Regions from separate parts of the Shewanella sp. NKUCC06_TVS genome, predicted to be linked through region 1. Evidence: riboswitches for the same ligand, from Rfam matches in the RefSeq annotation. Region 1 holds a riboswitch; the other holds the start of a gene.
The links. A riboswitch is a leader RNA that binds a small molecule or an ion and turns the genes downstream of it on or off. The one in region 1 is predicted to bind cyclic di-GMP.
Positions count from the first base shown of each region.

Region 2: it holds a riboswitch for cyclic di-GMP, as region 1 does, so the genes downstream of both, KO531_RS11915 (glycosyl hydrolase family 18 protein) here and gbpA (N-acetylglucosamine-binding protein GbpA) in region 1, are expected to answer to the same signal.

Region 1 covers NZ_JAHKQX010000002.1:134,900-138,065, reverse strand. The annotation lists gene KO531_RS02700 (TMEM165/GDT1 family protein) at 31-585, opposite strand; cyclic di-GMP riboswitch class I at 996-1,095, shown strand; gene gbpA (N-acetylglucosamine-binding protein GbpA) at 1,219-2,664, shown strand.
Region 2 covers NZ_JAHKQX010000009.1:136,334-139,499, forward strand. The annotation lists gene KO531_RS11910 (ROK family protein) at 160-945, shown strand; cyclic di-GMP riboswitch class I at 1,296-1,384, shown strand; gene KO531_RS11915 (glycosyl hydrolase family 18 protein) at 1,498-3,166, shown strand, end outside.

The sequences.
Region 1 (3,166 bases):
TATTCTGCAGCAAAACCCCAGCCTCGATTCTTAGAAGAACAGTGTTGCTACGCCTAAGAGTGCGAACAATACGGCGCAGCCACGGTGTATCCACAACATAGGTAATTTTTCGGCGCTGAAGTGGCCTGCGATTACTACGGGTACGTTAGCAAGCAGCATGCCTAAGGTTGTGCCTGCAACCACCATAGTTAATGAATCGTATTTTGCGGCTAATACCACAGTTGCGATTTGTGTTTTATCCCCCATTTCGGCGATAAAAAACAGGATAAAGGTGGCGAGAAAGGGGCCCATTTTATAGAAACGGCTCTCTTCTGCATCGACTTTATCGGGGATTAACACCCAAAGAGCGATTGCAAAGAAGGACGCAGCCACTAAATAACGTGCCAGATCTGGGCTTACCCAGTTAATCGCCCATTGGCCAATCCAAGCTGCGGCAAAATGGTTAAATAATGTCGACAGCAAAATACCTAGAATAATGGCGGTTTTATTTTTAAATCTTGCTGCGAGGATTAGTGCAAGTAATTGAGTTTTATCACCAATTTCGGCGATAGCAACCGTAAAGGTTGAGGCAAGTAGGGCTTCCAAGTGTGATCCTTTAGGGGTGGTTATGACATAAGCACAATAAACCGTCCACCCCTAGGTGCGGTCATTGTGCTCAGGTCTTGCTGGGCAAATCTATGATTTGCTGTGAACACCATGGCATGTTGCCAAGTATGTTGATGTTCACCCTAGATGACGATGGCTCGAAATCCAGTTAGCTACTCCCCCGAAGCGAGGTGGGCATTATACCTAGGTAAGATTTAGTTTCAAGCACGAGTTTATAACAGTAGGTGCTGATAAATCTTTGACAGGTGTCAGAAAAATACCGATTCACATTCTGTAACTCAATGAATATAAATGAATTATTTTTTGACAACGTTGTCTTTTGTTGCTAATTTAGCCAAGTCATTTCTACTTAGTTACATACTGTTAACTCGTAGTGACTCAATGATAACGACTGTATTTGGCAAACTAATTGAAAAGTTAGGACGCAAAGCTTCCGGTCTAAGGTTGTAAATGGATTTTTTAGTGAACTAAGATAGCGGAGTTGCCGCAGAATTCGATTTCTGTGAAAGATAAACGACTGCTGTTTAATGCTGTTGTTTGCCCAAATACCACTTTTATATCTAAGCCTATCATTATGTTTAGGATGATAGGCAATCAATGGAGTGCATTAAAGTGGCAAATTCTACTGTTTTTTCCCCTATTTCTAAATTGAGTTTATTGGCCGCGGCAGTAATGGCGACGAATGCGTTTGTGAGTATCTCTGCGCAGGCGCACGGTTATGTTGTGGCACCTGAATCGCGTTCATATGCCTGTAAAACAGGTAAAAATGCCAATTGTGGCGCGGTGCAATGGGAGCCGCAAAGTGTTGAGGGGCCATCGGGTTTTCCTGAATCAGGTCCTGCTGATGGCAAGCTGGCGAGTGCTGGCAATGGTGCTTTTTCACCTTTGGATGAACAAAGTCCGAGCCGTTGGGCAAAGACGGATATTAAAGCGGGCTGGAATAAGTTCAGTTGGCAGTTCACAGCAAATCATGTCACCCGTAATTGGCGTTACTATTTAACTCGCCAAGATTGGAACCCAAACCAAGCTTTGAGCCGAGCGAGCTTTGACTTAGCACCCTTTTGCGTCGTTGATGGTGGTATGGAACAGCCGCCTAAGTTAGTGACCCATGACTGCTACGTGCCAGAAGGTCGCAGTGGTTATCAAGTGATCTTGGCCGTGTGGGAAGTGGGAGATACGACGAATAGTTTCTACAATGCTATCGATGTGAACTTGGGCTCGGGTCCTATTGTGCCGAGTGAATGGCAAGATGTGGGGGATATCAATCCGTCACTCGATCTAAAAGCAGGCGATAAAGTGATGACCCGGGTGTTTGACGCCAATGGTGAGCAAGCGGCTAAGCAAACAGTCATTACCATTAGCGATGCGACTCAAGGTGATAAACAAAATTGGCCTTTCCTATTAGCGAGCGCGATTAATGCCCAGCAGTCCCAGTTAAAAGCGGGACAAAAAAATGCATCGGGTGTGATTGAGCCTGTGTATGGCAAAAACGACATTTTTACAGCGAAAAACTCAGGTATTGAGCGTGTCGAAGTGGGATTTGATTTAGCTCCTGCTCCGGGCAACAGCTTAGAGGTCACTTCACTTGCCGACGATTATCAAATTATCGACGGTGCGGCGCAGGTTCGTTTTGACGTCACCAGCAACGCTGAAATGTTAGTGTCAGCGTATTTGTTTAACCACGATGGCACGGCAGCCGGTTTTGTCAGTCAAACCGTTAACAATACCAGCGCGAGCTTAGTGTTAGACGTGGTTGCACCTAAAGCTGGGCATTATCACTTACAGGTTAAAGCTGAGCCTAAACAAGGTGATGTTATTCAGCAGAATTTTGATCTCTTCTTAAAGGATCAAGCACCAACGCCGGAAGCGGATTTTGTCTTCCCTGAAGGGGTGAAAGGTTACGTTGCAGGCACCACAGTGTTACAGCCTAAAAATGGCAAAGTGTATCAATGTAAGCCATTCCCTTATAGCGGCTATTGTGTGCAGTGGTCGGCTTCTGCCACAGGATTTGAGCCAGGTGTTGGCGCTTCTTGGGCTATGGCGTGGACTGAGCTGTAAATTAACATTCTGAGTTAATTAATTCTCAACATGATGTGGTTGGGCTTAAACATATTTGCTGTGTTTAAGCCCATATTTTGCACGCTCTCGATGGTGAAAGATGTGCTTTACCTCGGTTTAAGCTCAATGCTGCATCCCATATATTTTCAACAAAGGTAGCGGTTTTGTTTGCTTGTTTATTTTCGTTTATCACAGCGCTATTAAGTTGTTACCGTATCGTTTGCTACCCTTTTTTGTTCACAACTGGCTTGCCCACTGGGTTTGGCTCTGTTAATGTCCCAAACTATCTATTTAATCGATGCTTATATCGGTACATTAATTTGGGCTATCACAATTGAAAGTCATGCCATTTTTTAATAATCGATTTAGTTAGCCTCAATGGCTACTGGGTTGAAACATTCAAAAGCTATTGGGGCCAATTGATCTGCTAGGTCGAGATCTGATTGGATGCTTTAAGTGATGTGTCGCTTATTTCGATTTAAGACGCAAGGCTTTATCGGTT
Region 2 (3,166 bases), on a different contig from region 1:
AGTGAATTAAATAAAAGGTTGGTCATGTTTTAATTAGGACTTGTTCCTTACAAATTAGCAACTTAAGTTTTATTCAATCGCTAACATTTGGACCCTATGCTAACATTTGCCATCTCTACTCGGGGTCAGAGTGGGGCACATGTATCAGTGGAGTAAGCGATGCAAATACTAACAATAGATGTGGGCGGTACCAAAGCCCTGTTCGAACTTCAGCTCGCGGGACATACAGAACAATATAAAATCCCCACAGGTGAAGGTTTTAAAATTGAAGAGTTAAATAATCAAATTGCGGCGTTTGAACGTGATTATGATTTACAGCATTACCAACTAGCGATTGCCGTACCTGGACTGGTACAAAATAATCGTTTGGTTTCTTGTAAATCTTTACCTGGACTCAATGGATTGAGCTTCGATACAGTCAAAACCCAGGGTGAGCTTAAGTTTATCTGCAACGATATCGATGCGGGTATGCAAGCGACTTGTGATGCCAAATATGCCTGTGAGTTATTGGTCATGTGCGGCACTGGGATCGGTATGTCTATTGCTTTTAATGGACAAGTCTTTACGGGAGCGACGGGCGTGGCGGGGGAGTTGGGGCCTTGTCGCGTGATGACAGAATCTGGCGAGTTTAGTTTAGAGCAACTGGCCAGTGGCGATTCAGTGCGCAGCCGCAAAATCTCCACTCAGGATGATTTATATCGCGCGGGCAGTTATCTCGGCATGGGATTAGCGTGGGCGGTTAATTTATTTAATCCCAATCGAATTTGGCTTGCTGGCGGTATGATGAATAGCGCTCCTTACTACAAAGGCTGTCTCGAAAGCTTAAAGAAAATGGCATTGAGCGCGCCCTTAGCTGAGATGAAAATCAATCGTGTCGATGATATGGAGACCTTGGTTTGCCGCGGTTTATCTGTGATGCTCGCAAGGGACTACCCCCGCGCATAAGAATAATAAATGCCCCGCGCATAAGGATCATAATGTTGCTCGACAATGGTTTGCGCCATGAATGTTTAGTAATTGAGGTTTAGCTGCATAAGCGACGTAAATTGTGAAATATAAAGCAGGACTTATGATGCCTTTGGCATATCGAGTCCTGTTTTTTTTATTCTTAAAGTATTCAGATAATCCTCATTATCCAAAGTAAATATTAGCGATAGTTTAATTTGCATAATTCCTTTCTTATCAGATGCCTAGTTCTATTTACGATTTTAGCCAATAACACAGTTGATAATATTTTGTTGCAATTTTATTGCGCTTACGCTTATGCTGATATTTGCAATGACAACGTTGTCATTGTGTGTAAAAGGCAAACCAGTTGAAAAACTGGGACGCAAAGCCTCCGGTCTAAGGGTTCGTCTGTACCTATGATAGCGGGGATACCACAGGTTTTTCTTCGTGCAGTTGTCAGTCGTTTTGCATGGTTTTAAGAGAGTGTTGTTTCCTGTCTACGCTTTGTTTGCCTTATTGATTCATATAAAAATTCAATAGGGATATCTCATGTTCAAGACTCAAATTTCAACATCAGCCTTGCTAGTGGCATCAGCGCTGGCATCTACCATCAGTGCCAGCGTTTTTGCAGCGGCGCCCGGTAAACCGACTTTAGGTTGGGGCGAAACTAAGTTCGCTATTATTGAAGTGAATCAAGCGGCTACCGCTTACAATCAATTAGTTACGGTGAAAGATGCCGCCGATGTCTCCGTCAGTTGGAACCTTTGGAGTGGCGATGTGGGCAATAGAGCCCAAGTGTTACTCAACGGCAATGTAGTTTGGGAAGGCCCATCTGGCGCGTCGGGAACCGCTAACTTTAAGGTGAACAAGGGCGGCCGTTATCAGATGCAAGTACAACTGTGTAACAGCGATGGCTGTACGGCGAGCGATGCTAAACAAATCCTCGTGGCTGATACCGACGGCAGCCATTTAGTGCCACTCAATGCTCCCCTAAAAGAAAACAACCGTCCCTATGCTAATAAATCAGGCAAAGTGGTGGGCGGTTACTTTGTCGAATGGGGCGTATACGGTCGTAAATTCCCGGTCGATAAGATACCTGCGCAAAACTTAACCCATATTTTATATGGCTTTACCCCAATTTGTGGTGGTGATGGCATCAATGATAGCTTGAAAGAAATCGAAGGCAGTTTCGAAGCGTTGCAACGTGCCTGTAGTGGTCGTGGTGATTTTAAAGTTGCGATTCATGATCCTTGGGCAGCGATTCAAATACCGCAGGCGGGAGTGAGTGAGCATTCAGATCCTTACAAAGGTAACTTCGGTCAATTGATGGCACTTAAGCAAGCATATCCAGATTTGAAGATTTTACCTTCGGTCGGTGGTTGGACCCTCTCGGATCCCTTCTTTTTCTTCGGTGATAAAACCAAGCGCGATATCTTTGTCGCTTCGGTGAAAGAGTTTCTACAGATATGGAAATTCTTCGATGGCGTAGATATCGACTGGGAATTTCCAGGGGGGAATGGTGCTAACCCAAATTTAGGTAATGCCAATGACGGTGAAACCTATGTGACTCTGATGCGTGAACTGCGGGCGATGCTTGATGAACTAAGCGCCGAAACGGGTCGTACCTATGAGCTGACTTCAGCTATTAGCGCTGGTGACGATAAAATTCAAAAAGTCGATTATCAGGCTGCTCAGCAGTACATGGATTACATCTTCTTGATGAGTTACGACTTTAATGGTGGTTGGACTAATACTGAACTCGGCCATCAAACCAATCTGTATGAAGCGAGTTGGGATCCCAATACCCGTTACACCACAGCTAAGGGCGTTAATGCGCTGTTAGGCCAAGGTGTGACCCCAGGGAAAATTGTGGTCGGTGCCGCTATGTATGGCCGCGGCTGGACAGGTGTTAATGGCTACAGTGGTAATAATCCTTTCACGGGGACGGCAACGGGCAAAGTGAAAGGTACTTGGGAAGCTGGTGTGGTGGATTATCGTCAGATAGCGAATGACTACATGGGAAGCGGTTGGACTTACAGTTACGACGAAACAGCTGAGGCGCCATCTTTGTTCAAGGCATCTACTGGCGATTTAATCACTTTCGATGATGCTCGTTCAGTTAAAGCCAAGGGGCAATATGTGCTTTCTAATCAACTTGGTGGGCTTTTTGCGTGGGAGCTTGATGCCGATAATGGCGACATTCTAAATGCCATGCACG